DNA from 3 places in the Metabacillus flavus genome. Region 1 is predicted to be linked to each of the others. Evidence: riboswitches for the same ligand, from Rfam matches in the RefSeq annotation. Region 1 holds a riboswitch; each other region holds the start of a gene.

Evidence for each region. Region 1 has a riboswitch for cyclic di-AMP ahead of J9317_RS06075 (APC family permease). Riboswitches for the same ligand answer to the same signal wherever they lie in the genome.
Region 2: another riboswitch for cyclic di-AMP. It lies ahead of J9317_RS04985 (CBS domain-containing protein); the one in region 1 lies ahead of J9317_RS06075 (APC family permease).
Region 3: another riboswitch for cyclic di-AMP. It lies ahead of J9317_RS17060 (dicarboxylate/amino acid:cation symporter); the one in region 1 lies ahead of J9317_RS06075 (APC family permease).

The regions. Positions count from the first base shown of each region.
Region 1 is NZ_JAGVRK010000001.1:1,164,152-1,175,088, reverse strand. Features, by position in the region: gene J9317_RS06105 (MATE family efflux transporter) at 1-954, shown strand, start outside; partial or broken gene J9317_RS20545 (DUF3977 family protein) at 1,241-1,387, opposite strand; gene J9317_RS06095 (TetR/AcrR family transcriptional regulator) at 1,576-2,172, shown strand; gene J9317_RS06090 (SGNH/GDSL hydrolase family protein) at 2,184-2,873, shown strand; gene J9317_RS06085 (SDR family NAD(P)-dependent oxidoreductase) at 2,898-3,704, shown strand; gene J9317_RS06080 (hypothetical protein) at 3,921-4,133, opposite strand; gene J9317_RS06075 (APC family permease) at 4,195-6,021, opposite strand; cyclic di-AMP (ydaO/yuaA leader) riboswitch at 6,159-6,308, opposite strand; gene J9317_RS06070 (hypothetical protein) at 6,446-6,580, shown strand; gene J9317_RS06065 (immunoglobulin-like domain-containing protein) at 6,623-7,447, opposite strand; gene J9317_RS06060 (carotenoid biosynthesis protein) at 7,632-8,417, shown strand; gene J9317_RS06055 (lysophospholipid acyltransferase family protein) at 8,386-9,042, shown strand; gene J9317_RS06050 (phytoene desaturase family protein) at 9,058-10,530, shown strand; gene J9317_RS06045 (YybH family protein) at 10,543-10,932, shown strand.
Region 2 is NZ_JAGVRK010000001.1:940,407-951,343, reverse strand. Features, by position in the region: gene J9317_RS05040 (CdaR family transcriptional regulator) at 1-383, shown strand, start outside; gene glcD (glycolate oxidase subunit GlcD) at 485-1,897, shown strand; gene J9317_RS05030 ((Fe-S)-binding protein) at 1,894-3,237, shown strand; gene J9317_RS05025 (RDD family protein) at 3,231-3,380, opposite strand; gene J9317_RS05020 (hypothetical protein) at 3,604-3,945, opposite strand; gene J9317_RS05015 (nucleoside deaminase) at 4,064-4,525, shown strand; gene J9317_RS05010 (MDR family MFS transporter) at 4,644-6,092, shown strand; gene J9317_RS05005 (dimethylarginine dimethylaminohydrolase family protein) at 6,176-7,024, opposite strand; gene J9317_RS05000 (hypothetical protein) at 7,167-7,463, shown strand; gene J9317_RS04995 (hypothetical protein) at 7,498-7,734, opposite strand; gene J9317_RS04990 (MgtC/SapB family protein) at 7,760-8,227, opposite strand; gene J9317_RS04985 (CBS domain-containing protein) at 8,253-8,669, opposite strand; cyclic di-AMP (ydaO/yuaA leader) riboswitch at 8,824-8,965, opposite strand; gene J9317_RS04980 (NupC/NupG family nucleoside CNT transporter) at 9,380-10,558, shown strand; gene J9317_RS04975 (MerR family transcriptional regulator) at 10,724-10,937, opposite strand, start outside.
Region 3 is NZ_JAGVRK010000001.1:3,298,995-3,309,931, forward strand. Features, by position in the region: partial or broken gene J9317_RS17030 (FecCD family ABC transporter permease) at 1-496, opposite strand, end outside; gene J9317_RS17035 (FecCD family ABC transporter permease) at 493-1,497, opposite strand; gene J9317_RS17040 (ABC transporter substrate-binding protein) at 1,669-2,655, shown strand; gene J9317_RS17045 (ZIP family metal transporter) at 2,770-3,495, shown strand; gene J9317_RS17050 (TrkH family potassium uptake protein) at 3,565-4,899, opposite strand; gene uptA (undecaprenyl phosphate transporter UptA) at 5,495-6,091, opposite strand; partial or broken gene J9317_RS17060 (dicarboxylate/amino acid:cation symporter) at 6,225-7,471, opposite strand; cyclic di-AMP (ydaO/yuaA leader) riboswitch at 7,625-7,766, opposite strand; gene tatA (twin-arginine translocase TatA/TatE family subunit) at 7,795-7,992, opposite strand; lysine riboswitch at 8,206-8,382, shown strand; gene J9317_RS17070 (amino acid permease) at 8,504-9,937, shown strand; gene J9317_RS17075 (cation:dicarboxylate symporter family transporter) at 10,056-10,937, opposite strand, start outside.

The DNA.
Region 1 (10,937 bases):
ATCTTTATTCAAGCTTTGATCATGACAGGCTCCTCTATCCTGCGGAGCTACGGCTATACGAAAGATACCATGTTCGTTACAGTCTGCATGAATGTACTGAATATTTTCGGGAACTATTTACTGATTTTTGGAGCTTTTGGCTTTCCTGAAATGGGGATTCAAGGGGCAGCCGTTTCAACCGTGTTTTCAAGGGTTTTAGGGCTGATGGCTGTGGGAATTCTCCTTGTAAAACGGATTCCGGCTCTAAAAACAATCATGGACCTTAAGTGGATCCACCTGAAAAATCTGCTAAAAATAGGCATTCCCTCAGCAGGGGAACAGCTTGCCTATAACATGTCCCAGATGGCCATCACCTTCTTTGTGGCTATGATTGGGACTGAAGCACTAACTACCAAAATCTATGCTCAAAACTTAATGATGTTTATCTTCCTCTTCAGCATCTCCGTCAGCCAGGGTACGCAAATCCTTGTTGGCCGGATGGTGGGAGCAAAGAAATATGAAGAAGCATTTAATCGCTGCATGAAAAGTCTTTATCTTGCGATTGGCGCATCTTTATTGATGGCAGTCATTGTAAGCACCTTCTCGGATAACCTGTTTGATTTATTCACGAACAACGAGCAAATCATTCAAACCGGCAGTATGCTGATTCTGCTAACCATTTTACTTGAGCCCGGAAGAGCCTTTAATCTCGTGATCATTGGAGCACTTAGAGCAGCCGGGGATGTGAAATTCCCTGTTTATATGGGGCTGATTTCAATGTGGGGGATCAGCGTCCCTGTCGCCTACCTGCTTGGTGTTCACTTCGGATACGGTCTTGCAGGCGTATGGATTGCCTTTATTCTCGATGAGTGGACAAGAGGAATTATGATGTACATCAGATGGAAATCAAGGAAGTGGGTATCAAAAGGATTTGTAGAAAAGGAAAAAACCGCCTTGCAGGAGCAGACGGTTTAACAGGGAGAGCGCCGGTTGATGCCGGCGCTTTTTTACTTTTTTATTACCTCTGTTAAACTTGGTTGTTGATTGCAGCTAGCAGGCGCTCGCTTTCCGCGGGGCGGGCGGTGAGCCTCCTCCTCGCTTCGCGACTGCGGGGTCTCACCTGTCCCGCTGCTCTAAGCTCGGAGTCTCGCGCCTTCCACTCCAATCAACAGGTGTTAAAAATCAATACCGGGCTTTAACAGAGCCTTTTTATTAGATACTTCTTGTATAAACATGATGTGCCAGAATCCCCGGCAAACGTTTAAGAACTGACAATCCCGATAAGCATTTTGAAAGACTTTTGGTTCTTCTTCATCCTTTTAACGCCTTCCTTCGAATCAATAATTAAAACATCATAATGTATCCATATACATAAATAGATTGAACAGAAATGGATAGGACCTGATAGTCCTTTCTCTTCTACTTAAATACCATTGCCTTTCTCTGTCTCCGTTCTGATTAACCTCTTATTCCCAATACCGATAAAAATCTTCTTTACAATTTAATGAACACTTCAAAAATGCTGACTTACTAAAGGAAATTTATGTATAATAAAAATAGAACGGCCGTTCAATTCAAGAGAGGAGATTTCATTTCATGCCAGGCACACGCCGCTATGACAGCGGGAATACGAGAAAAGAAATCTTAGAGCATGCTCGAACCTTATTTTCTCAAAAAGGCTATAATCAAACATCAGTTGCTGATTTAGCCAAAGCATCCGGCTACAGCAAAGGGCACATTTATTATCATTTTGAAAATAAAGAAAAGCTTTTTGTGCTGCTTGCACAGAGAACGATGAAGGAATGGAATGATAAGTGGATGAAAAAAGAACAAATCTATCAAACTGCCAGCGAAAAGCTTTACGGAATGGCTAAACACGTGCTTTATCATTACCAAACTCCGCTGCTCCGTTCCGGACAGGAGCTTGCATCCAATCCGCAGTCCAGCCCTGAATCTGTTAAACAGCTATACGAATTAGCAGTGGTCCCCATGGCTGCCTACAGGGCTATTTTCACAGAGGGAATCAAAAATGGGGAATTTGCTGCTCATGGGAGCGCAGACCAATGGACGGCTCTTTACGGAACCTGGCTCGGTGGACTGTGCCAGCTTACAAACACTCAGGAGCCAGCTTCCCTGGAACCGTTATTTCATGAAGCAACATCGATATTTCTAAAGTCCATCCAATCCAGTTAGGAGGAAAAAAGATGAACATCGCACTGATCGGCGACAGTTTAACTGAAGGAAGACCCGGTATTCCTTTTTCCCGGCTGTTAAAAGAACAGTTTCCCGGTTTCCGGTTTGATAACCTGGGAAAAGGAGGAGACACAGTCTTGAGCCTGTATGCCAGACTATCCAAAAAGAAGCTTCCCGCTCCATATGATCTCACCTTTCTTTGGATTGGTGTGAACGATGTATACACGAAAATGCTGAATGCCCAAGCTCAGATTCCTGCCAAAGATGAGAAGGAATTTGAGGAGGTGTACAAAAAATGCGTGGAAATCATACTTGCCTCATCGAAACGGGTTGTTCTTGCCACACCAGCCCTAATTGGTGAACATGTTGACAATCAGGCAAACAAGCAGCTTAGAGCTTTATCCTCCATCATCCTGTCAACAGCAGAAAATCATCCAAAACTCCTCTGTCTAGACCTGCACACAATTTTTAAAAACCACCTTGCCCATACAACAAGCTCAGATTATATCTCTGTGAAGGTTACTCGGATTATGGCGGATGCTCTTTTTTACAGAAAACCTTCAAGAATTGATGAACTATCCAAAAAAAGAGGTCTCCATTTAACGCTGGATGGCGTACATTTGAACAGCCTAGGTGCCCAAATCGCTGCCAGTGAATATGCACAACTTATCGAAACGGAAAATAAGAAGGCAGCATTATAACTCTTTCAGTCAGGGGATGATGGGATGGAAGACAAAAAGGTCGCAATTGTAACCGGCGGAGCCTCGGGAATTGGAAAAGCACTATGCATGGAATTATCCAGGCAAGGAGCTGCTGTCATTATTGCAGATATTAATGAAGAGGAGGGAATGGCCGCTCAAGCATCAATACCCCATTCGGCATTTGTTTATTGCGACGTAACCGATTTCAGCAGCATGGAGCAAATTATTAATGGAGTATGTACGGAATATGGAAAACTTGACTACTTATTTAATAATGCAGGAATTGCCCTGTATGGGGAGTTCTCGGATATGAACCTTGACCACTGGAAGAAAACAATGAACGTGAATGTATGGGGAGTGATACACGGAACACAGATTGCGTATGCCATAATGAAAAAACAGGGATTCGGCCATATCGCAAACACAGCTTCCGCTGCAGGACTCGGTCCATCCCCTGTTTCAGCTGTTTATTCGGCAACCAAGCATACCGTTGTAGGATTAACGACTTCGCTGCATTATGAAGCTGCAGCCTTCGGAGTGAAGGTGACCACCCTCTGCCCCGCCTTTGTGGACACCCCAATTCTCAGCAAAGCAGAAGCTGTTAATCTGGATAAATCCATCATCATGGAGCAGTTCAAAAAACAAAAAATGATGTCCCCTGAAAAATTTGCAAAAATTGCTTTAAGAGGTATACACAAGAATAAGCCGATTATTTGCCCCTTGCCCCTTAGAAAAACATTGGATATCTTCTTCACCCTTTTCCCTGCTGCACATACATCCCTAATGCGTCTTGTTTGCAGGGTTAGCAGGAAGGCACGGATTTCTGCCTAACAAATAGATATTGGCTGTCTAGCAGACTTGCTGAGAATAAGTGCATCTAGATTGACCCCCTCCCCCCTGAGGCAATGATAGATTCCAGGGGGGTATTTTTTATATAGGTACTTTGAACAATTATGGTTAGGCTGATTGGAGCGGAATCTGCGCGACTCCTGCGTGAGCAAGCTGCAGTTCCAATCAGCCAGCGCCAATACTAATTGAAACCCGGCTTTACCAAAATCCCACTGGTTCATTGCTCTCTGGTGCCAATTCATCTACCTTCTCTTCTATCCTCTGAAGTCTAACATTTCTGCTTTTCATTCCTTTAACACCCTTTACTGCAAACACAATGACAGCTGCAGCGAAAACGATAAGGATTAAAAAGGCAGCAAGCTGAAAAATAATATCGCCTATATTGTAATGCCCCTGAACAGTTGCCAGCATTGAAGCCTCTCCTCTTAAAAAGCAAAGAGCCGATCATTGTTCCTAATCGGCCCTTTCCTCTTTATTTTTTCAAATGATAAGGTACGGTTGTAATAATTACGTTCCTTCTATAAAGGAGGAATGCACGAATCAATAAGCTGGATTGATTGTGAAGAATATTGTGCCAGCCTTTTTTCGGGATAAATTGCGGGATGACCACTGTAACCTTGTAGTTGGATTCCCTCGCTTTTTTCTCCACCGTATCGACGAATTTCGTTAATGGATTAATGATGCTGCGGTAATGGGATTGCAGGGTAACAATCCGAACATCCGGCTGCCATTTTTTCCATTTTTCTTCAAACTTCCTCTCATCCTCGCGTTCAAATGAAATATAAACAGCAATGATTTGATCAGGTGAGAGAGATTTAGCATAGTTTAATGAATTTTCGACGACGTGTGTAATACCCGCAACAGGTACGATGATGACGTTTCCTTCAATCGGAATTGCCGGCTCGCATGTCGTAATTCTAAGCTGATCTCCGACTGCGTCATAATGCTTCCTGATCTGGTGAAACAGCACAATAATGATTGGCAGGAAGACCAAGATGGACCAAACCTGCCCGAATTTTGTTAAAAAGAATATGATGGTTACAATGAAGCAGATCACTGCCCCCGTTGTATTGATAATAAATTTAGGCATCCAGCCTGCCGGTTTTTCACGCAGCCATTTTACCATCATTCCTGTTTGGGAAAGAGTAAATGGAATAAATACTCCAACTGCATAAAGCGGAATCAGGTGCTCTGTCTGCCCTTTAAATGCGATAATAAGGATAATAGACAAAATGGACAGAATGATAATTCCATTTGAATACCCTAACCGGTCACCGCGAACCGTAAACATTCTAGGGATAAACTTATCCTTCGCAAGATTCACTGCAAGAAGCGGGAAAGCGGTGTAGCCCGTATTCGCCGCTAAAATTAAGATCAGGGCAGTTGTCCCCTGAATAAAGTAATACATGAAGTTCCGGCCGAAGGTTTCTTCCGCAATTTGAGATACGACCGTTACCTCTGCATTTGGAATAATTCCATAGTAGTAGGCCAGATACACAATTCCAGTAAACAGAATAGCGAGCAGGGTTCCCATAGCTATGAGAGTTTTAGCCGCATTATTAGGCGCCGGATTCTTAAAATTGGGAATCGCATTGGAAATTGCTTCAACCCCTGTCAGGGCTGAACTTCCTGATGCGAATGCTCTTAATAAAATGAATAAACTGATCCCTGCAACAGGAGTACCGACCGGTGTATGGAGATCAGGTGATACATGACCTGTTAATATATTGTATATTCCAGCGCCAATCAAAATGAATAAGGCAAAAACGAACAAATAAACAGGATAAGCCAAAACAGAAGCAGACTCCGTTACTCCCCTTAAGTTTAAAATAGTCAAAAGGATCACAAAGACAATGGCAATCTCAACATTGTAGGGATGCAAAGCTGGAAACGCAGATGTAATGGCATCCGTACCTGCAGAGACACTTACCGCAACCGTTAATATATAATCAACCAGCAAGGAACCGCCGGCAATCAACCCCGGATTGACACCAAGGTTGTTTTTCGAAACAACGTATGCTCCTCCTCCGTGAGGATACGCGAATATAATTTGACGATAGGATAATATAAGAGCTGTCAGCAGCACCAATACGCCCAATGCAATCGGAATCGAATACCAGAAAGCTGCCGCGCTAATTGTCACCAGGACAATTAAGATCTGCTCCGGACCATATGCAACCGAGGACAGTGCATCAGAGGAGAGGATGGCCAGCGCCTTCTTTTTGTTAAGCTTCTGTTCACCGAGCTCACCTGACTTTAATGGCCGCCCGATTAGAAGCCTTTTTAATGAATGAATCAAATTTTTCACCGCCATATAGTAGTAAACTTAAGTTGCCCTTTTTTACCCGTAAAAATTAAAATCCTAACAATAAAAATGCCTGCAAGTCATGTTTAACAGACTTGCAGACATGTAAATTCCTGTCTCACAAGCTCCACCTTCCTTCTCATATAACGCTGACGAGGTTAGCTGCCGGATTCGGGCCATTGAGTAGCCCTACCTGTTAAGGATTCACCCCAAGGATTCATTATGTAAAAATCCATTTCTAACGGGTCCCCCGTATCACACGATTTAAGCGATTTAGAAACATGAAACCGTTGATTATCATACTCCCCTCAATAGGAAATGTAAATAAAAATTTTCGCTTTATTTTCGAATGGCTAAATAGAGATAAAATCGTTCCGAATCGGAAACAATAAATCATAAAAAGATTGGAGGAAAGACCATGTTAAAAGAAAAGAAACCGTTATTAACTGATGAATTCTTAGACGCTGTAGAAAAGGAGATCTCGGATCTATACGGAGTTCAATCAATTGAGGAAAATGAGATTCCTTCAGAGGGCGCACTGGCTGATCAATAAAAAAGAGCATCAGGAGGAGATGCTCTCTTTACTAATACCATATTATTTTATTTCAAATTCTGCTGCCAGATCAGTCTTCATTCTTAATTCATTATGAACGTCCTTTACAACTCTGTATTTTCCGGAATGTAATCTCGATGTATCAAGCTTTAATGTTTGGGATTTTCCAGGAAGTACGGTAATTCCTATACTCTTAAATGCCATATCCAGATTTAACTGTTTCCATTTACCTGCCGTCCATTTTTCGAAATGATACGATTCTCCGGTTAATAATTCCTGAGGACCGTAATTTTCCAGCGTTAGTTGAAGACTGTCCGATTTTGATATCTTGTTTTTATTTAGATATACCTTTGCGTTAATTTCAGCTGTTGGAACGTAAATGAGCTCAACGGCTGTATCCTCTACCTGTCCGGCTTCATCCAGAATTTCAATGCTAATCAAATACAGAGCATTTTCTTTATCAGGCAAAACCGCAGAGAAGTTTTCCATTTTTGCCGTCTTTTCCGCAACCAGTTTCAGTTTTTTGTAATGGCGGTCTCTTTCTGTCAGCTGATAGCGGATGGTTTTCTCAGCAGAAGCCACTTTTATCACAGCATGTACAGGGGATTTCGCAGACATATAGTACCCTGAGGTATCAAAGTGGAAGCCTCCCCTTCTCTTGAAATACTTTCCCGTATGGGGACTATATTCTGTTTGCTTGTGAATGTTTAACGGCCATACAAAATATTCATCTTCCTTGCCTGGAGCTCCGATTTGAGAAGGCAGCTCGCCATCAGCATAACCTGATGTTTGAGCTTCCTCTTTTGAACAAGCGGAAAGTGCCAATGCTGCGAGCATGAAAAATGCCATGATTTTTTTTAGCTTCATGAATTCTCTCCCTTATTTAGTAGTCGAATCCCTTCCATAGCAGCAACAGGGGTATGGAAAAAGCGTTACATTATCAAATTAGTCGACTTCGGATGGTAAAAGTTTCAAAATCAGCCATGCAACCACTCTTTTCTTGTGCAGTCTGCCTCCCTTTGCCTATAATGACGATAAAGAGGTGAAGAATTTGAAGGCGGATCATTGGCTTTATGTTTTTTTTCTTATTTGGTACGGCTGCGGTGTTATTTTGCTTGGGTTTGACATTCTGCCAGTTTGGCTGGAATGGGCCAACGTTGTTTTTCTCATAGTGGCCGGAATTCTTGGAGGAGTATATTTCTATCATACATACGGCCCGAAAATGGGGATTGGCTTATCATTGACGGTCATCCTTCTTTCTATTTTCGCTGAGCATCTGGGTGTGGAATACGGAATCCTTTTCGGCGACTACTATTATACAAAGGATTTCGGTCCTCAAATTCTGGGTGTTCCCATTGCGATCGGCTTTGCATGGCTCATGGTGATTGGCGGTTCACATGCTATTTTAAAAGCCTTTTTCCCCCATGCTCCCATAATCGTTTTCAGTGCAATCGGCGGGCTGCTGGCAGTAATGATTGACTTAATCATCGACCCCGTCGCAGCTGAAGTAAAGGAATACTGGGTTTGGACAGCGGAAAGTTTTTATTACAACATCCCGTTTTCAAATTTTTCAGGATGGTTCATTACGGCGTTTGTTCTCCATTTGATTATTGGGCTGGCGGAAAAAGAGCGATACACACACGTTCCGCTATGGCAAAACCGGATTACGGCTGTGTACTTTTTAGTGCTGTTTATGTTCGTACTGCTGGCGGCGCTTCATTCCCTCTGGCTTGCTGTCGGCTTCTCCATGATTCCTGCAGTACTTGTACTGGCATGCTATATTTTCTCAGTAAAGAGGGGTTCACATGATCGAAGCCAGCAAAAGCAAGTGGTTTGATTTTGGATTTTCCCAATATACCAAAAGGCTGTTCAAACATCATTTTAAAGGAATCTATATACATACTGAAGAAAACCTGCCCTTGAAAGCACTGTGGTGTGCAAATCACAGCACCTGGTGGGATGGCCTTGTCCTTCATTATATAAACAGGACGGTGCTTAGACAGGATTTCAATATAATGATGCATGAGAAGGGCCTTAAGGATTTCCCCTACTTCCGCCGGCTAGGAGCGTTTTCTGTGAACCGGGAAAACCCGAGAGATATTATTCAATCAATTAAATATGGAGGATCGCTCCTTAAAGAGGGCAAGAGTGTCGCCATTTTCCCGCAGGGAGACGAAAGACATCTAGAACAGCGGCCTTTAGAATTCCTATCAGGTATCATAGCCATGGCTGAGATCAGTCCGGAAACACCGATTCTGCCGATTGCCCTTTACTATTCATTTGGATCCGAAAAGAAACAGGAGCTTTATATTGCCATCGGCGAGCCGATTTCCTATTTAGATTTGGGCGGCAGCCGGAAAGAAAAAACAAGAATTCTTGAAGATCTGTTTACCGCTGGGCTTGACGAGCTGAAAAGAAAGGTCATTTCGCGTGATACAAACGATTTTCTAAACGTTCTTTAAAGGAGAAGGAAAGCGATGAAAAAAGCCGTAGTGATCGGAGCGGGCCTTGGCGGTCTTTCTGCAGCAATCACCCTTGCCAGTAAAGGCTGGGACGTCACCGTGGCTGAAAAAAACAGTCATCCGGGCGGAAAAATGATGCCGGTGAAACTTGGATCGTTCCACTTTGATTTTGGACCGAATACAATTACAATGCCTCAGGTTTTTGAAGAGGTTTTTCATAAGGCCGGCAAAAAAATGCAAGATTACTTGGACATGGTGAAGCTGCAAAAACACACCATAAATTACTTTTCGGATGGGACCGCCTTTTTCCTAAGCAGTGATAGAACGGCCATGAAGCAGCAGCTTCTTAATCTGGATCCAAAGGGTTACAGGAATTACGATCGGTTCATTGCGGAGATTTCAAGATTGTACCACTTATCAGAAAAGCACTTTTTCCCCAGAATGTTTAAAAGTGTGCTGGATTACACCTCACCAAGCCTCAGCTATGCGTTCGTGCGGGTCCGTCCACTTGAGACGATGGACCATTTTTTCAGAAGATACTTCGGCAATGAACAGGTGATACAGGCATTTAACAGGTATGCGACCTATATCGGTTCATCGCCCTATCAATCTCCCGCAACGTTTGCGATGATTGCTTATCTGGAGCTTGTGCAAGGAGTATTTTATGTTAAAGGCGGAAATACAAAAATTGCAGAAGCCTTTTATGAAATTGCCCAGGAAATGGGCGTACAGTTTATGATGAATACAAAGGTTCAGGAGCTGCAGATTTCGAACAAACGCATTAATACGGTGCTGCTTGAAAACGGCCAGGAGCTGACAGCTGATGAGGTTATATTAAATGCTGATCTGCTAAAGGCTTTTCCAGAGCTTGTAGCCGAAACTGAACGTCCTCATTTTCCTGATAAAAAACGAAATGGATATGCTCCCTCCATCTCAGCATTTGTGATCCTTGCTGGAATAGAAGGAAAAATCGAAACGCTCGCACATCATAGTGTCTTTTTTTCAAAAAACTACCGTAAAGAATTTGAAGAGATTTTCAAAAATCAGGACTACAGTGAGGATCCAACCATCTATATAAGCAATTCTTCCATGACGGACCCATCTCAAGCTCCAGATGGAAGCAATCTATTTATCCTTGTAAATGCACCGCCTCTTACCGAAGATGGCAGGCTGAAGATTTCGCCGCAAGCCTATAAAGCTCTTATTTATAAAAAATTAGAGGAGGCCGGCATATCTCTATCTGGAAAAATTAAAGAGGAACAGCTCTTCACACCTATCGATATTCAGGATCAGTTCGGTGCCTACCGCGGTGCTTTATACGGCATTTCCGCTAATAAAAAGTGGGATGCCTTTATGAGGCCGGGCAACTTCCCGGCTGATATTCAGAACCTTTCCTTTGCAGGAGGCAGCACCCATCCAGGAGGCGGTTCGCCGATGGTAACCATCAGCGGAATGAACGTTGCTGAAGAGATTGCAAAGAGGAAATGAGGAGACGATAAAATGGAACATGAATTAAAAGAAATCATCAAAAAATGTGATACTGCTATAAAAGAGGAAGACTTTGATACTTTGATGAATTATTATACGGAGGATGCCATTCTTGTAGTGAAGCCCGGTAGAATTGCACGGGGAAAAAACGAGATTAAAAAAGCCTTTATTGAGATTTCCAAATATTTCAACAATAGTATCGTGCCCGCACAGGGGGAAATGATTATTCTGGAAGCTGGAGACACGGCGTTAGTCCTCTCCCAAACCCTGCTTGATGCCGATAAAGAGGACTCGGAATTTTCCATGGAGCGAAAGGCAACCTATGTTTTTAAGAAAAATTCAAATGCTGAATGGCTTTGTGCCATTGATAATTCATACGGTACAGATTTACTCTCTAATTAGAAATG
Region 2 (10,937 bases), 220 kb from region 1:
GCCCTTCCAGACTCTCTGACTCATATCTGCAAGCAGAACGGGCCCTCCAGTCGCATAGCCCCAATGATGCGCGGATTGTTTTTGATGAAGATTTAACCATTGAAATGCTGTTGAATGAAATCAGTCTGAAAACAAAAGAGGAATATATTGAGCGCACCATTTCCCCTCTATTAACGGAGGGTGATTTATTTACAACATTGTCCGTTCTTTTTGAGAAAAATCATTCTTTGAAAAAAACAGCTGAAGCTTTGCCTATTCATATCAATACGCTCCATTACCGGATAAAAAAAATAGAAGAGCTGACCGGGCTGAATCCTTCCAGGCTCAATGATGCGCTCATTCTTTATCTTGCCGTCATGCTTATGGATAAACAGCCAAAATAAACACGGGTTTCCCGCCATATTTTTATAGGAATCTACATAGCGGGCTGAGCCCGCTTTCTTTTATACTAAGAGAAAACGCTTACCTGTACAGGGGGATATAGATGCTGAACCTAGAATTTAAAGAAAAACTGATCGCTGCTGTCGGCAAAAGCAACGTGGAGGATTCCAATGCAAGCCGGCTTGTGTATTCCTATGATGCTACACCAAACTTCCAGGCGCTGCCTGATGCTGTAGTCTCACCAAGGTCTGCTGAAGAAGTATCACAAGTGGTAAAGCTTTGCGGGCAATATAACGTCCCGATTGTACCCAGAGGTTCTGGAACAAATCTATGCGCAGGCACCTGTCCCACAGAAGGCGGGATTGTCCTTTTATTTAAGCATATGAACAAAATTCTTGAAATCGATGAGGAAAACCTGACTGTGACGGTTCAGCCAGGTGCCGTAACATTGGATATTATTAATGAAGTTGAGGCACGCGGACTCTTCTATCCTCCTGATCCAAGCTCCATGAAAATTTCCACAATCGGAGGAAATATCAACGAAAACTCAGGCGGGCTCCGCGGGCTAAAATATGGCGTTACCCGTGATTATGTAATGGCTCTGGAGATCGTTCTCGCAAACGGAGACGTCATCCGGACAGGCGGAAAGCTTGCGAAGGATGTGGCAGGCTATGATTTTACCAGATTGTTTGTCGGTTCTGAAGGGACCCTCGGGATTTTGACTGAAGCAACACTGAAGCTGATTCCGATGCCGGAAACGAAAAGCACGATGCTCGCTCTTTATCAAGATTTGGGGGCGGCTGCAAGATCGGTTTCAAAGATTATCGCCAATAAAATCATCCCGGCTACACTGGAGTTTTTGGATCAGCCAACACTAAAAGTGGTCGAAGACTTTGCCAGGATTGGACTGCCGACCGATGTAAAAGCCGTTCTGCTCATTGAACAGGACGGTCCAGCTGACCTCGTTGCAGGAGACATGCTGAAAATGGCGGATATCTGCAAGCAGGAGCAGGCCGTTTCGGTTCAGCTGGCGAAGACAAATGAAGAAGCTGAAGCGTTAAGAACAGCGAGGCGCTCTGCATTATCCGCGCTTGCCAGGCTGAAGCCCACGACCATTCTAGAAGACGCTACGGTTCCAAGGTCTGAGATTGCCAGGATGGTGACGGCCATTAACGAAATCGGCGAAAGATTCAATGTCCAAATCTGTACGTTCGGTCACGCCGGCGACGGGAATCTTCATCCGACCGTTGCAACCGATGCCCGGGACCATGATGAAATGGAACGGGTTGAAAAAGCGTTTGCCGCCATTTTTGAAAAGGCCATTGAGCTAGGCGGGACCATTACTGGTGAGCATGGCGTCGGGGAAATGAAGGCGCCATATCTTGAATTAAAACTCGGAGCCGCAGGCATTTCCGCCATGAAGGCAGTAAAGAGTGCACTGGATCCTGCCAACATCATGAATCCCGGGAAAGTATTTGCGAAGGACACTAGAAAAAGGGTGGTTGTATCATCATGACAACGGTACAGGAACGCGAAAAAATCCAGGCACAGTTCAAGGAGCGCATGAATGAAGACGAACTGCTGAACTGCATGAGGTGCGGCTTTTGCCTGCCCTCCTGCCCCACCTATATTGAGTCAGGCTTTGACGAGGCCCATTCGCCAAGGGGCCGGATCGCTTTAATGAAAGGTGTCGTGGACGGATTAATCGAACCGGATGAAGATGTGGAGCGCTCACTGAATCTTTGCCTTGGCTGCCGGGCATGTGAACCGGTTTGTCCCTCCGGTGTGAATTATGGCCATTTTCTGGAAGAAGCCCGGGATATTATCAATCAGAATAAAAAGCACTCACTGCCTGTCCGGGTAATGCGGAAGGCTGCATTTCATCAGTTATTCCCTCATCAGAACCGGATGAGGAATGTTACAGGGCTGCTTGGCTTTTATCAGCGGTCCGGTTTGCAGAAGCTTGCTCGGAATACGGGCGTGATGAAGCTTTTTCCTGAAACACTCGCAACGATGGAAAAAGTGCTGCCTGCCGTACCGACGATGAAAGAGATGAAGAACCGTCCCGAATTTTTGCCGGCACGGGGTACGGCCACTAAAAGGGTTGCTTTTTTCAGCGGCTGTTTGATGGATACGATGTTTATGGAGACCAACAATGCGACGGCCAAGCTCCTTCAGGCTGCCGGCTGCGAGATCGTCATCCCAAAAAAACAGGCATGCTGCGGAGCACTGCACGGACACAGCGGTGAAAAGGCTGAAGGAAAAGAGCTTGCCAAACGGAACATTCAGGCATTCGAGGATCTGGACGCTGACTATATCATCACCAATGCAGGCGGCTGCGGTGCTTTTCTGATTGAATACGGCCACCTCCTTCAAGACGAACCGGAATGGCACGAACGGGCAATCACGTTTTCAGCAAAGCTGAAGGATTTTACAGAGGTGCTGATCGCGTGCGATTTCCATAAAAACGGCTCGCTCTCGCTTCCCCCGTCCGTCATCACCTATCAGGATTCCTGCCATCTGAGAAACGTCATGCACACCTCCTCTGCTCCCCGGAAACTTCTGAACGCGATTGAAGGCTCTGAATTCCGGGAGATGAAGGATGCAGATCGCTGCTGCGGATCTGCTGGAATTTATAACATTGTAGAATCTGAGATGAGCATGCAGATCTTAGATCATAAAATGGAGCAGGCGAAAGCCTCAAGGGCAGCCATCATTGTCACCGCAAATCCCGGCTGTCTTCTTCAAATGAAGCTCGGGATTGAGCGTGAAGGTCTATCGGATAAAATGAAAGCCGTTCACCTCGCCGATCTTCTTTATGAAGCTATGCCTGCCGATTTAAAAAAACCTCATTGACTGTCATGAGGTTTTTCTTTTTTGCTGACGATCGTTCCGGCAGCGCAGTCATGAACGGATTTTCTATTCTTATTGAAAAACGGAAGAATAATATAGAGGATTGCGAACCCGTTGGCTGCTGCTAACATAACGATTACTGCCAATTCAGGAACGCCGGTTGAAAAATGGAGTCTCCATACACCGAAATGAGCTTTTCCCATGGCAAAAATTTAATAATAGAACGGAAGAAAGCATGAGGCAGCATCAATTTTTCTTACAGATGACCTGTCATGATCTTGCAATGCCAGGTGAGCGTGGAACAGGGGAGGAATCCCAGGCAAGATTGCCAGGCAAGACGGAAAACAGGTGCGATGCCAGGCAAGATTCCTAGGCAAGACGGAAAACAGGTGCGATGCAGGCAAGATTGCCAGGCAAAACGTAGAACAGAGGGGAATCCCAGGCAAGATTGCCAGGCAAAACATAGAACAGAGGGGAATCCCAGGCAAGGTTGCCAGGCAAAACGTAGAACAGAGGGGAATCCCAGGCAAGATTGCCAGGCAAAACGTAGAACAGAGGGGAATCCCAGGCAAGATTGCCAGGCAAAACGTAGAACAGAGGGGAATCCCAGGCAAGATTGCCAGGCAAAACATAGAACAGAGGGGAATCCCAGGCAAGATTGCCAGGCAAAACGTAGAACAGAGGGGAATCCCAGGCAAGATTGCCAGACAAACGCTAAATATACATTTATTTCCACCCTCTATAAAAAGCAAATGCAAAACATTCCTATACATATTTTAGCATTTGATAGGGAATGACATCTTCATATGAAGATTTCGGGAGGAGTTTTATGGAAACGGAGCAATATATTAAACAGGCTGTGGGCCTAGCCAATAAAAATGTGAAGATGAATGGCGGAAACCCATTTGGCGCTGTCATTGTGAAAAAAGGAAAAGTAGTAGCTGAAGGGGTAAACGATGTTGCCGCAAGCTTTGACCCGACCGCCCATGCAGAAATACAGGCCATCCGGCAAGCATCGCAATCGCTTAAAACATCCGATCTATCCGGATGTACCGTTTATGCAAGCGGCCAGCCCTGTCCGATGTGTTTGAGCGCCATGTATTTCAGCAAAATCAAAGAGGTGTATTTTGCCTACTCGAACGAGGAAGCTGAACCTTTTGGCTTTTCAACGGCTCCAATTTATACACAGCTCGCCCTTCCGATTGGACAGCAGTCGCTGCCAATCTGGAAGGCTGAAGCTGATTATGCGGAAAATCCTTATGAGCTCTTCCATAAGCTTAAAGAACGATGATGATAGAGGGAATGCGACTTCCCTCTCTATTTTCATGCATTCGGAAGAATTCATTACATCTATCCTCAATTTAGTGGTAAACTTTCTTTTATTGTCATGATACAAGGGAGATTTTAACATGCGAAAAAAAATAATGGGCGCTTTGCTGCTCGTAACCGTTCTTGCCGCCATGGAAGGAACCATTGTCAGCACCGCGATCCCTCGTATAACAAGTGATTTATCCGGCATTGAACTTGTGAGCTGGGTGTATGCGGTTTATATGCTGGCAACAGCTGTTTCCGCTCCAATATACGGCAAGCTTGCAGATTTATTCGGCCGAAAAAAAATTATGGTTTATGGAATTATTCTTTTCTTAATTGGGGCTGCACTTTGCGGTATCGCGTTAACAATGGAGCAATTAATTATTTACCGTGCCATTCAGGGTCTAGGTGCCGGAGTGGTCATGCCGGTAACCATGACTATCATAGGAGATTTATATACAGAAACGAAAGACCGTGCAAAAGCACAGGGATGGATCAGTGCCGTATGGGGAGTCGCCGGCGTTCTTGGCCCGCTGCTTGGGGGATTTATCGTTGATACCCTTTCATGGAGGTACATTTTCTTCCTGAACCTGCCATTCGGACTAGTCGCTTTAATGATGCTTGTAAAATATTATAAAGAGGATGTTTCGAAGGAAAAGCAGCGCATCGATTATTTGGGAGCGGCAGCGTTCTCCATCGGAACAATCTCCCTTTTATATGCCCTGCTCTCCGGGAGCCAGTCACAGGACTGGAGCAACCCGCTTATCATCGGATTGTTTGCAGCTGCTTTTGCCGTCTATGGCTGTTTTGTATGGATTGAAAAAAGAGCAGCAGAACCAATTATTCCTTTGAACCTTTTTTCCAACAAACGTGTGCTGATTGTGAATCTGCTGACTTTGCTTACCGGTGCTGTTATTATCAGCATTACCATTTACTTGCCGATCTGGAGTCAGGGAGTACTGGGGAAAAGCGCTACAGCGGCTGGATTTATCCTCATGCCAATGCCTGTATGCTGGACATTCGGATCAATCATTGCAGGAAATCTCGTTGGCCGGCTGAAAGCTCAGGCAATTATTACGATGGGAACGGCCTTTCTAAGCGGCGGCGCACTCCTTTTATTTTCGTTATCCGCTCAATCACCTGAATCTCTAATCTATGTATCGATTGGACTGCTTGGACTGGGCATGGGGCTCATGACTCCGATTTTTATGCTGATCATTCAGGGGTCCGTTACTTCTAACAAAAGAGGATCTGCCGTTGCGCTGAACACATTTATCAGCACCTTCAGCCAGACACTCGGGTCAGCTGTATTTGGAACAGTTTTTAATATAGTGACTCTTTCCCAAGCCGGAAAAGGAAATCTTAATTTAAACGCTTCCTTTGATCACGGAAACGTTCAGGCCGGCGAACTTGCCGGCCTGCAGGGAATTCTTGCTTCAGGGGTTCATATTATATATGGAGGAACGTTGCTTCTTGCCATTCTAAGCTTTGGACTTTCCTGGTTTTTGGTTAAAGCTCGGGGAAATGAAGTACAGGGGAATATTTAAAGCGGTGCCTTTTGGGCATCGCTTTTTTTTGAAGTGATGTTCATGGAGCGGCGATGCTGCAAACCTCGATGAAGGATGCAGTTTTAACCCTCCCGCCGAAGCGGCATTGTACAGCATCGAAACGCACCGCCGGACTTAATGATTTCTGATAGATCCGTCTCAATGACTTCATAACCAAGCTTTCTTAGCTGGTCATTTGTATGCTTATTGTGAGGAAGAGCGATGATTTTTTTATTACCGAGGGAAAATACATTCACTCCGAGCCTGAACTGGTCTTCATCTTTTACCTCTATAATGGAAAAGCGGGATGACAGCAAATCGATTTCTTCCTGTCTCAACGCTTCCGGAAAAAGTAGTGCTTCTTTTTCTGAAATTATGTTAAAAATACAGTCTAAATGCAGATATTCCTTTTTAATAGGGATTGGAATAATTTCATAATCAGGCAGATGATTCTCAAGCATGGCAATACTGTCTTCAGATGTTCTCTCACTAATGCCTGCATAGACAGTATTACCGTTAATTAAAACATCCCCACCCTCAATGCCGGCGCCTTTTAAGTCCACATATTTAATTCCCTCTTTATCAAGCCATTCTTTCAGGATTCGTTCCTCTCCCTGCCTGATGTCCATCTCCATATTCGCTATAAACAGTGTATTTCCAAGTGTAAACCCAATATCCCTTGTAAATACCTGCTCAGGAAATTGCTCGTCCGGCTCAAGAAGATGTGTTTCAATTCCATTTTCCTTGAGTAAACGAAGGAATTCTCTATGCTGCTTTACAGCTTTTCCGGCATCAAGCTCTTCATCCTGAAATTCCTTTTGTGTTTCATTGATAATGTCTTCGATTTTCATGTACTGTGGCGGACATAAAAGAACGCTTTTAAGAGGCGCATATTCGCTTGAACAGCTTACCTGTATTTTTGAATGGGACATATGGAAATCCTCCTCATGCATCACTTCATGAGAAGTAGTGTTTCCATAATCGCTTAATTCAATCGCGCACATTCAGCTCTTTCATGAATGATTGATCTCCAATCAGCAAAACATAAGAAAAATTAAAAGGACCGGTGATTGCATGTATAATCGAATAGAAAATCTAAGAAACAGGCTTCCTGAGAACCACAAAAATATTGCAGTACTGACAAGCCACATTTTTGAGGCATTTGATTCATTAATTGAAGAGCACCGAAGATATGCAGGGGTTCGTGCTACGGCTAAAATACAGCCAAACCCTTATGAGGAAAAAACGTTTTTCGAAACGATTAATCAAGTAAAACAGATTATTTTGACTGAACTGGAAAAAACCGCGGAAGACATCGGCCATAAAGGAGATAAATACTGGAAAAAAAATTATCCTGATGGAGTGGAATGACAGGGGACTGGCTCCCCTCGTCATGAACATATGATTACTTAATTGAAACCTTATATAGAAAAGAGCCTTCCGCAGTAAACATTTCAGTTTTTACATGAATTTCCGGATTCGAAGCTAAGTGGAAAGCAAGTACGTATGCCACTTTATGATCAGGTGTAACGTATGTCTCATAAAGCTTTCCATACATTTCGTTGGCGATAGAATCTGACCACATCTCCGCTTCCCATAGCGTTTCAAAAATGCGATTGTCCTGCTTCCACTTTTTCTCCATAAAGGCCTCCCTGAGTTAAAATTCCTTATATAGACATTTTATCTTTAGATAGGACCTTTTGAGAAGAAGTAATTTTGCCGTGCTGATGATTATACCGGTCAATCCAGTCCGCCATTGGACGGAGAATGCTGTTGACGGCTACAACAATGATTGTGCCTGCAGTGGCTAATATCAAAAACCCTGCACCCGCAAGCGTACCGATAGCGGCTGAACACCAGAGAGTTGCTGCCGTATCCAATCCTCTAACAGTTAACCCTTCGCGAAAAATAACCCCAGCCCCCAAAAACCCAATACCGCTGACGATTTGAGCAGCAATCCTCATACTGGACTCACCGCCTGAGGCAAAGTCGAGCATAACAAATAGACATGCGCCTACGGCTACCAGAACATTTGTCCGAAGACCTGCAATGCATTTATGCCATTGTCTTTCAATTCCGATGACAATCCCCAGAAAAACAGCCGTCAGCAGTCTGACTAAAATTTCGTATTCCATAATTCTATTTTCCCTTCATCCAATATTATCTCTCTATTTTGTTAAAAAGCTGATCCGCACAGTATTCTATGATTTCTCTGCGCCTAATCATCCCAATAAAAATCCCCTGATCATCTACAACAGGGACAAAATTTTGCTCCATTGCCCTGGAAATAATTTGTTCCATTTTGGCGTGAATTGGGACCGGTTCATTCTTCCGGTGCATCTCCACATCCGTTAACCGGATTTTATTTGTACTGTCAAAGCTTAAATTAGGTGTATTTTTGAGCTTCCATAATAAATCACCCTCTGTCAGTGTTGCTATATACTTCCCCTCATCATCCAGCAGCGGAAGGGCTGAATAACGATGATACTCCATCTTCTCCAAAGCCTGTCTCATTGTAGCGTGAATGGGCAAATGGATAACTTCTTTCTTCGGTATTAAGAAAAACGCTATATTCATTCAATCGATAGCTCCTTTATTTAATCTATAATCTCTTTTAGCATTTTCTCACGCACTGACTTTTTCATTCCATAAGAAAAAGACCACTGGCACTTCACGGGCTATTGCTGAAAAAATGACAGCAAAAAAAGCCCCCAAAATAAGGCGGTCTTGTGACCTCCTTCGCTTTAGCCGACGAAGTTAGCTGACGGGCAGGATGGCGAAAGAGTCCTTTCATCCCTTCTGCTAAAGCAGAATTAGCCCCAAAAAATTGGTTCCTCCGTTCCCGTGTCCACGGGATTAAGCCAGTAAATTTTCATGTCTATCGTACTCCCTGCATAGCACTTTGTAAATGTGAGTTTCCGACTATATATTCGTATTTTTTCCATGTTATCAGACTTTCTCTTCCCATTACTTGTGCTTGCTTGGCGATACGTAAAATTGCTTGTGAAAAGATAACTTGGAATGGGGCATTACTAATATAAAGTACGCTAGAGGCGTGTAGTTTTTCACTAAAAAGAAAACGAATTCATTTTTATTTAAATAATCTCTTCCCTATTGCCTGTAAAACAGTATAATAGGAAAGGGCAAAAAAGGAGCAAGGATAAAAATGAGTTTTTGCTGTAATTTTGTACACTCTAGGGAATGTTTGGGTAAAGATAAAGGTAACCCTTTTTCTCACCACTCCGCCCCTCGTCATCATTCGCTTACTACATAAGGAGGTTGCTGCTATGAGTATCATCATTTCGCTTGTCGGTATCGTCGTGGTTCTGCTGCTGGCCTATTTGGTTAGTAACAATAAGAAGCAGATTAAGTTCAAACCAATTATCATCATGCTTGTTCTTCAAGTCGTCTTAACATTTATTTTCCTTAATACCGGAATTGGCCTATTTATTATCGAGGGAATTTCAGCATTATTTACGAAGCTCCTTGAATATGCTGCCAGCGGAATTAATTTCGTTTTCGGCGGAATTGCCAACCCTAAGGAAATGCCATTTTTCCTTAATGTTCTCCTTCCGATCGTCTTTATTTCAGCTTTAATCGGGATTGCTCAGCACATTAGACTTTTGCCTATCATCATTAAGTATCTAGGACTGGTTTTAAGTAAAATAAATGGCTTAGGAAAACTTGAATCCTACAATGCGGTTGCATCTGCTATTTTTGGACAGTCTGAAGTATTCATTTCCGTAAAAAAACAATTAGGCCACTTGCCTGACCACCGTTTATATACACTTTGTACATCAGCTATGTCCACTGTTTCCGCCTCGATTCTCGGCGCGTACATGACGATGATTGATCCAAAATACGTCATTGTGGCTCTTGTGCTGAATTTATTGGGCGGATTCATCATCGTCAACATCATCAACCCATACGATGTTGTAGACAGTGAAGACTTTATTGAAGTGCAAGAAGGGGAAAAACAGACCTTCTTCGAAATGCTGGGCGAGTACATCATGGACGGCTTTAAAGTAGCGATCATCGTCGGAGCGATGCTGATTGGTTTCGTTGCTTTAATTGCAGCCATCAATGATCTATTCAGCATCATTTTCGGCATCTCTTTTCAAACGATGCTTGGGTATGTGTTTGCACCATTCGCTTTCATCATCGGTGTACCGGCTGCAGAAATTGTACAAGCCGGAACGATTATGGCAACAAAGCTCGTTTCAAACGAATTCGTCGCGATGCTTGATCTTTCAAAAATGACCGAGCTCTCTGACCGGACAACCGGGATCATTTCCGTATTCCTCGTATCCTTTGCCAACTTCTCCTCCATTGGGATCATTACCGGAGCGGTAAAAGGATTGCATGAACAAAAAGGAAACGTAGTAGCCCGCTTTGGACTTAAGCTCCTTTATGGAGCAACATTAGTTAGCTTCTTATCTGCAGCAATTGTTGGATTGCTGATTTAAAAAAACGATGCGGCATAATCGGCCGCATCGTTTTTATTTGTTTTCTGCCCGCACTTGATGAAGAGAAAGCAGCCAGACTTCACTTTTGCTTACTATTAAAGGATAATTGCTGACTTATATCCTCATAAAAGTTCTGCAAGAAGCTCAAATCTCCGTGGAGCATACTTACTTCTTAAAACCTGTATAAACATGGATCGCATCCCGCAGAAATTCCGCTAGTCCGGCATGATTTTCATCGTAATAGGCTTTAAACCGCTCATCCTCTGCATACATATCTCCAAGGCCCGCATGTGCTTCACTGCTGTATTCAGCCCAGTAATACATGAGCCACTGCTTATGCAGGTCTGCCGTTTTTTGAGCAGCTGCACTTGAAGGATCA
Region 3 (10,937 bases), 2.1 Mb from region 1:
CTAAAGGATGATGATCCGCCTTTCCAGGAAAGCGCATATACGATAAAACCAACTGTAACAGCACCGATAAAGGATGCAACAGGCATCCATTGAATGCTAACGGTCAGTGCGTTGTTTTTATCACTGAAAAGCGCCAAAAATGTTACGACTGCGAATGATGCTCCCCCGGTAATGCCGATGATATCCGGTGATGCAAGAGGATTTCGAATAATCCCCTGCAAAATCCCCCCGCTACAGCAAGGCATACACCAACTAATATCGCAATCAGTATCCTTGGCATCCTGAATGATGAAATGATGAGCATATTCATTTCAGAGCCGAAGCCGGTCAGTGTTTTAATGACTTCCAGCGGGCTCATCATGACCTCTCCCGCACCTGTGCTAACGAAAAAACCAGCCAGCAGAACGGCAGCCATAATCATGGAAACCTTAAATGCTTTTTTATCGATAAGGAAAGAAATAGATTTTCCTATCCGAACAGTCCAATGCGTATTCATGCCCGATCAAACCCCTTTCTTGCGATGTAGATAAAGAAAGGTGTTCCAATAAGCGCGGTCATAACTCCGACCGGCACTTCCTCAGGCATAACCACATAACGGGCTGCAATATCCGAAACAGTGAGGAGAATTCCTCCAAGCACTGCAGAATAAGGCAAAATCCAGCGGTGATCGTTTCCGACAAAATAACGGGCCAAATGCGGGATGACAATTCCCACAAAGCTAATCGGACCCGATATGGATACGGCCCCGCCTGCCAGAAAAATAACGGCAATGGCGGCAAAAATTTTCACAGTCCCTGTTTTCTGTCCAAGCCCCTTTGCTACATCTTCGCCCATTGTAAGGACATTGATTTTCGGGCCAAGGAAGCCGCATATGACAAATGCCGCAGTCATATACGGGAGTACTGCAATAAGAGATTCAAGCTTTCTTCCTTGAATGGATCCTGCCAGCCAAAACAGAACCTGATCCAGAGCTGCTTCATTTACAACCAGCAAGCCCTGTGTTAGAGAACTAAAGAGCGCAGCCATTGCAGCTCCCGCAAGCGTCAATTTTACAGGCGTCAGTCCCTCCCTGCCCATCGATCCAATAAAATAGACCGTTAAAGCAGCGGCGGCAGCGCCAAGGAAAGAAAGCCACGTAAATGCCTGAAGGGATGAAACATGAAAAATGGAAACGGCAGCGACTACAAAGAATCCTGCCCCTGCATTGATTCCAAAAACCCCTGGTGATGCAAGCGGATTTTTCGTCAGCGCCTGCATGATCGCTCCTGCCATGGCAAGACTTGCCCCCACCAGTGCGGCAATTAAAGCACGCGGAAGTCTGACTGATGTAATGATAATATGTTCATTAGAGCCGGCAAAATCGGTAAATGCCTGGAAGGCAGTTGTCCAATTCGTCCGGGCATACCCGTACACGATACTTGCGCACATAGCAGCAGCAAGGATCAAGAACAGTCCTAATAATAGAATGAATTTTTGTGAGTAAGACTTAACCAGCATATTTTTTCTCCGTATTTTAATCATCAAGTTTTGACTTTTTCCAGTCTACGGTTATTGTAACAAATGAGAATGAATTTGAAAATCATTTTCAATTACGTGTTGACATCGCATACAAAAGCGACTTATTATTTTAATTGTAAATGAAAATCATTATCATATGGGGGTTTATAGATGAGTCGTACATACAGAAAGTCCTGGTTAAGCATCACCGCATTAATTCTTAGTCTTACCCTGTTGCTGGCAGCCTGCGGCGGCAATACGGAAAGCAAAAAGGAAGAAGCCAGTCCAGAAGAAACGTATCAAGTAAAGCATGCAATGGGTGAAGCTAAGATCCCGAAAAAGCCTGAACGTGTCGTTGTTTTAACAAATGAGGGTACTGAAGCTGCGCTGGCCATGGGGGTCAAGCCTGTTGGAGCGGTTCAATCCTGGCTTGGAAATCCTTGGTATGATCATATTAAGAATGATATGAAGGATGTAAAAGTAGTAGGAACAGAAAGCGAAGTAAATGTAGAAGCCATTGCTGCCTTAAAGCCTGACTTGATTATCGGCAACAAAATGCGTCAGGAAGCAGTTTATGAAAAGTTAAGTGCCATCGCGCCAACTGTATTCGCTGAAACACTTCGCGGAGATTGGAAGGAAAACTTCTCTCTTTATTCCAAGGCTTTAGATCGTGAAGAAGAAGGAAAGAAAGTTATTGCAGATTTCGATGCACGTATTGATTCCATTAAAGAAGAAAGCGGAGATAAACTTTCCCAAAAGGTTTCAGTCGTTCGCTTTATGGCCGGCAAAACCCGTGTTTACTACAAGGACACGTTCTCAGGAGTTATCTTTGATCAGCTTGGAATTAAGTACCCTGAAGCAACGGATAAGCTGTTTGCTGACAATCAGGAAGATTTGTTTGTAAGAGAAGTTGGCAAGGAAGCCATTCCGCAGATGGATGGAGATTTGCTCTTCTATTTCACTTATGCTCCCGAAGGGGATAAAGAAGCGGTTAAAACTGAAGAAGAATTCACAAAGGATCCTCTTTGGCAAAACCTTAATGCTGTGAAAAACGGTAAAGCTTACAAAGTAGATGATGCCATTTGGAATACAGCAGGCGGTGTTATGGCTGCAAACAAAATGCTGGATGAAATCGAACAATACATCATTCAAAAATAATACGAAAAGCTGAAGGGAATCTCTCCTTCAGCTTTTTTGATATCAGAAAGGAATACAGTTTTTCTCCTTAGGGTAAGGATAGAATAGAAACTCACGTAAAAGGCTGGTGAAAATATGGGGCAAGCAGCATTATGGGGCGCTTTTGCGGGATCGTCGATTTTAATCGGTGCGCTTTTGGGAATGCTGAAACGAATCCCTCCGCGCATGGTTGGATGGATCATGGCATTTGGAACAGGAGTCCTGATTGGAGCTGCTTCCTTTGATTTGTTAGAGGAGTCTTTGGATGGAGGGGGAATCACTTCCACCACGATCGGCTTCATTGGAGGAGCTCTGCTTTTCACGGTAAGCGAGCTCATCATCGCCAACAAAGGCGGACATCAGAGGAAGAGATCCAAGGAAAACCCTGAAAATCATTCTGGCGTCTCGATTTTTATAGGAACGATTATTGACGCCGTGCCTGAATCCGTCATTATTGGTGTAAGCATCCTTCAGCAGGGCTCTGTTAGTATTTTGATGGTTATTGCTGTTTTCATCAGTAATTTCCCAGAAGGATTGTCAAGTACAACCGGTTTGATTAAAGATGGTTATTCAAGAAAGAAGATTTTATTTATGTGGGTAATTGTCGTTTTGCTGGCTACGGTCAGTTCTTTGCTCGGTTATTCTCTTCTGCAAAATGCTTCACCTGTTTTCACGGCTTCAATTGGAGCCTTTGCTGCTGGAGGCATCATTGCAATGGTCGCTTCCACCATGATGCCGGAAGCATATGAGGAAGGCGGTCCAATTGTAGGAATGATCACTTCTTTAGGTGTTTTATGCTCGATGATTTTATCTCAGCTATAAGCATATTAAAAGCCCGCTCATCAATAGAAGCGGGCTTTGTTTATTCCATTTGCAGCGTGCACAATCTCATCATCCAGTCAGGATATCCTCTTTCGGGTATCTCACTAGCTCTTTTCCGGAAGGTGTGGCGAGAGAATAAATAAGGGTTAGCGGTCCAACTTTCCCAAGAAACATGATAAAGACGAGAACAATTTTTCCGAAATCCGTAAAGTTGGCTGTTACTCCCATCGAGAGCCCGACGGTACCAAATGCTGAGACTACTTCAAACGCAATCTCCAGGAAGGATTCATTTTCTGTAATCGTCATGAGGAAGATCGCAGCGACGATAAAAAGAATAGATATGATGGTAATGGATAATGCTCTTACAATGTAACCCCCATCAAGTGCACGCTTGCCAACGGTAATTTCCTTTCTCCCCTTTAAAAAAGTCAGGGTAGCCAAAAAAATAACGATGGCCGTGGTCAGTTTAATTCCGCCTCCTGTTGAGGCACTTCCTGCTCCAATAAACATCAGAATCATGATGAAAAAGATGGATGCTTCATGCATAGCTCCTATATCAAGTGTATTGAATCCGGCAGTTCTTGGTGAAACTGCCTGAAACCAGGATGCCCACAGCTTATCTGCAAGTGAGAGCCCTCCCAGTGTACCCGGATTTCCGTATTCAAGAACAAAAAGAAGCAGCATCGACATCAGATTTATAACAAGCGTGGCTATCAGCATAATTTTTGTATGAAGGCTGAATTTCTTAAACCGCTTATTCTGCCACATATCCACCAATACGGTAAAGCCTATTCCACCTACAATGAAAAGAGCACTAATGACGATATTGATAATGGGATTCCCGACATAATTAATTAGATTATTAGAGAAAAGACCAAATCCTGCATTATTAAACGCGGAAATCGCGTGGAAAAACCCATAAAAAACACCTTTTCTCCAGCCTAATTCAGGGACCCACACAATCGATAAGAAAATCATTGCGACAAACTCAATGGCAAAAGCAAATATGAACATGTACTTCACCAGGCGGATGACACCGCCGATATTTGTCTGATTTAATGCCTGCTGCATCACCATTCGATCTTGAATACCGACTTTTCTTCCAAGCATCATGTAGATCAGCACGGCAAATGACATAATTCCAAGTCCGCCAAGCTGAATCAGGAAAGCGATTACTGTTTGTCCAAACATTGTAAATGCTGTGCTTGGATCCACGGAAGAAAGACCTGTTACGGTCATAGCAGATGTTGTCACAAACAAAGCATCTACCCATGAAATTCCTTGGGTAGTGGACAATGGGAGCTTTAGCAGGCAGGTGCCTGCCGCAATACCTATAGCAAATGTTAAAACAAGCAATTGAGATGGTTTCAGTTTAATGACTTTCGGCATCTTCATCCGCTGCATTCCTTCCTCCTCAAAACGGGCTATATGTTCATTTTTTCAAATAACAAGCAGGATATCTCCTTTTCCTGCTTGTTCTTATGCAGGGGAACTTCATTTCTCTATATCCTAACCATATTGCAGGAAAACCCGGCTCGAATATTCAAATCGTTTAGGGATTGTTGATTTATTTTATCTGCTGCGACTAAATCCGCCATGCATCTGCCTCTCCAAACACTTACGAGGTTAGCTGTCGGATTGGCCATAAAGGAGGAGCTTTCACCGCCATACAGTTACGGCTTCCACGCTCCAATAGATACAGAGCTAAACATAAGTGAAACCTATCGTTTGAATGGTACGAAAGTATCTTACCTTTGATTGATGGGATAGTAAAGGGTAAAAAAGTATACAAAACAAAACTGTTCTATTCTTTTTATAGAATATTAGCACCTGATGATCGGTGCGGAAGGCGTGAGACTCCGGCGGGAGCAGCGGGACAGATGAGGTCCCGATGGTGTAAAGCGGCATGGAGGCGCAAGGATAAGCAAACGCCTGCAGAAAATCAGCAGCCAAGATAAACAGAGCTAAATGTAAAAAAACTCTGCGAAATTTGCAGAGTTTAAATGGTTTTGCTTTTTCTTGAACTTTTAGCAAAGAGATACACGGCTATAATCAAGATGAAAATGATAACAATCGGAATAACAAATGGCTGGGCATATTCCTTGATATGCATCCAATTGCTTCCTAGCTGTATGCCTAAAAACAGAAAGAGAATCGTCCATGGGATAATGGCAGCTACTGTATAAAGAGTAAACTTCCATACAGGCATTTTAGCGATCCCCGCCGGAATGGAAATAGCATGTCTTACAACCGGAATAAATCTTGCTGAAAAAATAACGCCTGTTCCATATTTTTCGAACCATTCTTCTGACATATCAAGGTGCTTCCTTTTTATGAGAAGATATTTACCGTACTTTTCAAGAATAGGCCGCCCTCCAAAATACCCAAGCCAATAAAGGAAAAGCTGAGCAAACGTACCGCCGATAACACCGGCAACAACCGCTCCAAACATTTCTATTCTTCCAAGGGAAATCAGATAGCCCCCGTATCCGAGGACAATTTCACTCGGTATAATTTCAATCATCAGTCCAATGGCGATTCCTGCATACCCTAAATCCGCTAACATTTCTAAAATTCCAAAAATGAATTCTTTCATTTGCCGCTCCTTTGCTTCTCAAAAATTCTATATTCTACTATACGCCCTAAGCAGACAAGTATTCAACCTAATATTTATTGGTGAAGCATGAAAAGACCTGCAGCAAAATCGCTGCAGGTCTTTTCCCTTACTATTACATGCTCTCCGCTATTTTTTTGTCGGGAGGCATACTTCCGTTTTTCTTCTCTGATTCGGCTACAATTACCGCACATGCTGCATCTCCAGTGATGTTAACTGTAGTACGGGCCATATCCAATAGACGGTCAATTCCAAGAATAAGGGCAATCCCTTCTACAGGAAGATTAACCGAATTTAGTACCAGTGCAAGCATAATCAGTCCGACTCCAGGGACTCCAGCTGTACCGATACTTGCAAGCACTGCTGTAAGAACGACGGTTAAGAGCTGTGTAATCGTTAGATCCTGTCCATATACCTGTGCAATAAATACAGTGGCAACCCCCTGCATAATCGCCGTACCATCCATATTAATAGTGGCACCGAGAGGCTGAACAAAGCCGCTGATTTGTTTAGGAACACCCAGATTTTTTTGCGCCGTTTCCATGGATACCGGCAGCGTTGCGTTACTGCTGGATGTGCTGAACCCAACTGTCATCGCTGGAGCAAAGCCTTTAAAGAACCAAATCGGGCTCTTTTTCGCCAATAACATGATGCTTGAACCATAAGTCAGGAAGGCATGAATGACAAGGGCCAGTACAACAACGATAAAATAAAGCCCCATTGCCTTAATGGCATCAAAACCCTGACTCCCTACTGCTGTCGCAATCAATCCGAACGTACCGTATGGGGCAAATTTCATGACAATCCCAACCAGATACATCATTAAATCATTTCCCTGTTCAAGAATCTTTTTTACTGCAGCCGTTTTTTCCCCAAGCATCGCAATACCAAAGCCGATGAAAACAGAGAAGGCAATGATTTGCAGCATATCACCGCTTGCCATTGCTTCAATTGGATTTTTGGGGAAGATGTTTAATAGCGTATCAGAAACAGAAGGTGCTTCCTCTGCTTTATATTCCGTATTTTTCGTGTCAAACTCTCCTGCATTTCCAGGCTGAATAACTAAAGCAAGGACAAGGCCAATGATAATGGCAATCGCAGTAGTCGATAGAAAATAGACGATTGTTTTCCCTCCAATTCTTCCTAGTTTTTTTGGATCTCCCAGCCCTGCAACCCCTAATGTTATAGAAAAAAAGACAATGGGAACTACGAGCATATTGATTAAATTAAGAAAAATCTTACCTAAAGGAGTAAATAGAAAGGTATCGAGCTGCTTAAATAGGTCAGGGGAAGTAATATTCAAGATAATTCCGACAATTCCCCTGCAATCAAACCGATAATGATTTTTGTGGCTAATTTCATAGACTACCTCCTGTTGTTAAACTATTCAAAAAACTATAGCTCACTAGTTTTTCCCAAAACAAGCTGTTGCTAAACATATAAAGCACGCATAAAAAGCCGCGAGAAGAGATCTCACGGCTTTTACAGTCAAATTAAACGATCTTTCCTGCTTAACATTCCAATTTAAAGGATCTCTTAGCTGTCGGATTCGGACGAAGAGAAATGTCCTTCCTTCTATTAAATGGATTCACCCCAAGTGCCCTTGCACTTGTTTTGGTTCCCCCTCTCCCTTATTGGAACGAAGACAAAATAAAAACAGCCTGCCTAAGCAAGCTGTAAGTTCATTATGGGCGTGCCTGTTCTTCTGTCTTTTTAGCCGCTGCCTTATCGTCGTCTTCTTCCATCATTCCGCGTGTAGCATTTTTAAATTCACGAAGCGTTCTGCCCGCCGCTTTTCCAAGCTCCGGCAGCTTTTTCGGTCCAAATAACAGCAATGCTACGACTAAAATCAATAAAATTTCTCCAAACCCCAAACTGCCCATCTATTTAACCCCTTTGTGTTACAGTTTGTCACTCTTGCCTAAATTATAGGGGATACCGGCAAGAATTCCAAGTGAATTCTGGGAATAATCTGAGCTGCCACGTGATGAAAGGAATTTTAAGGAATTCTTCTTTACCTGTTGACGGTATTAAGAAAATCATTTATTATACTCAAGAATCGCAATTAAATACGTCAAAATCCTCACTCTATATCTCGGTGAGGTAGAGGTTGCACCGATTATGAGTAATCAGTCAGAAGCCGTTGGGGCTAGTGATGACTGCTGAAAGGAAAAGGTGCCGAAGCAATCTGAACCAACAATCAGATTTGCTGGGCCTGTATTAAATAAGTACAGGACTGCCGCAATCTTCATCCGCGGAGCGCTATCAGGAGATAGGTTGAGGCGACTATGTATACAAAACGCATGGATTGCTCCATGCGTTTTTATTTATGTACATAATCTCATCCGTCTTCCTTAAGATAAGTAATAGAAAGAAATAGGGAGGATTTATAATATGGAACAAAAAAAATGGGGCTTCTGGCTTCTCTCCGCATTTGTTATCGGAAATATGGTCGGATCCGGTATCTTTATGCTTCCAAGTACGCTTGCGCAAATGGCAAGCCCGATGGGGGCAGCCTCTGCCTGGCTGGTGACGGGTCTTGGGGTATTAATGATCGCTTTCGTATTTGGAAATCTTTCCATGAGAAAACCTGAATTGACGGGCGGACCGCAAAGCTACGCTAAGGCGATGTTCAAATCTGAAAAAACCGGGAAAGTAGCGGGTTTCAGTATGGTTTGGGGCTATTGGGTTGCGAACTGGATCAGCAACGTTGCCATTATTACAAGCTTTGCAGGTTATTTATCAACGTTTCTTCCTGTAATGAAGGATCCTGCCGTTCTTTTCACCATTGGATCACAGGATTTTGAAAAAGGCAGACTTCTTACGTTTGCTGTTTGTACGATTTTGCTGTGGGGCACTCATACCATATTGGTGAATAATTTAAATGCTGCCGGCCGGTTAAATTTTGCCGCAACGGCTTCAAAAGTAATTGGATTCATGCTTTTCATCGGAGCTGCTTTGTTTGCATTCCAGGGTGCTTCTACAGGTGAATGGTATTTCGATGTACAATCTGCTGCAGGAGAACCGCAGGGACTTTTCAAACAAGTTCAGCTTGCTGCTGTTTCCACACTATGGGCTTTTGTTGGAATTGAATCCGCCGTGATCCTCTCGGGACGGGCCCGTTCACAGGCAGATGTTAAAAAAGCAACCATCTTCGGACTGTTTGTAGCATTGACTATTTATATGATTACAACGTTGCTGACCATGGGGGTTATCCCAAGAGAAGAACTTATGCAGTCAGATAAACCTTTTGTGGATGTATTATCTCTATTCATTGGAGACGGCGGCGGAATCGCGATGGCTGTGCTTGCCTTAATCTCTTTGTTCGGATCTACTCTTGGATGGATCCTAATGAGTTCAGAAGTGGCTTATCAGGCAGCTAAATCAGGTATTTTTCCTGCTGCATTTGGTAAGAACAACAAAAAAGGAAGTCCTGTTGTTTCCCTTACGATTACAAACATTATGTCCCAGCTGTTTATTTTCTCTGTTATTTCAGGAACAATCAGCGAGGCTTATACGTTCCTCACTACTTCTGCCACACTCGCCTACTTGATTCCGTACCTTGTTTCATCTATTTATTATTTGAAGCTGGTCATCAATGGCGAGACGTTTAACGAAATTAAAGGTTCAAGATTAAGAGAAGGAACCATTGCTTCTTTGGCCCTATTGTACAGCGTGTATGTCATCATCTCAGGCACATCTGATTTAAAAACTTTTTTCCTCGGAATAGGGTTGTTTCTAGTCGGGTTTATCGTATATCCGCTGCTTAATCGAAATAAAAAATCTGAAGGCAGGAAGCTTGAGACAGACACGGAAACATTAAAATAAAACTTGGCAGCCAGCAGGCGCTCGCTTTCCACTCCGTTAAAAATCAATACAAGGCTTTAACAATTATCAGCTGAAAAAAGCCATAAAAAAGAAGCTGGCACGATGCCAGCTTCTTTTTTTACGCTGTTTTTCTTGCTTCCTCTAAAGGTACAGGCTTAAATTCGCCTTCCCATTTCGAGATAACAACGGCTGCTAAAGAGTTTCCTACGATATTTACTACCGTACGGCCCATATCAAGCAGACGGTCGATTCCTGCTATGAAAGCAAGACCTTCAACCGGGATTCCGACAGTTCCCAATGTTGCAAGCAGAACAACGAAAGAAACCCCAGGCACACCCGCAATCCCTTTAGATGTAACCATAAGCACAAGCATAAGAGTCAGCTGCTCTGCAATCGACAAATCAATGCCGTACATTTGGGCAATGAAAATGGCAGCAAGAGCCTGATAAAGTGTTGATCCATCCAGATTAAAGGAATACCCGGTCGGGATAACAAAGGAAGTGATGGCTTTCGGACAGCCAAACCGTTCCATTTTCTCCATAATCCTTGGAAGCACCGTTTCTGAACTGGATGTAGAGAATCCGAGGATCAATTCATCCTTCAGAAGCTTAATAATATGAAAAATGTTTACTCCAACGATTTTCGCAGTAAGCCCAAGTACGACAACAACGAAGAAAATCATGGTAGCATATACTAAAATCATCAGCTTGCCAAGAGGTATTAAAGAATCAAGTCCGAACTTTGAAACAGTAATTCCAATTAGAGCAAATACACCAAATGGTGCGAACTTCATGACTTGATTTGTTACATAAAACATGGTGTCTGCTGTTCCCTGGAAGAAAGCGAGCACCGGCTTTCCGCGTTCACCAATTGCTGCTACTCCTAAACCGAACATAACAGAGAAGAAGATAATGGCGAGCATGTCCCCTTCTACAAATGATTGGAAGATGTTTGAAGGTACAATATGAACGAATGTATCGGCAATCCCGTGGCTTTCTAC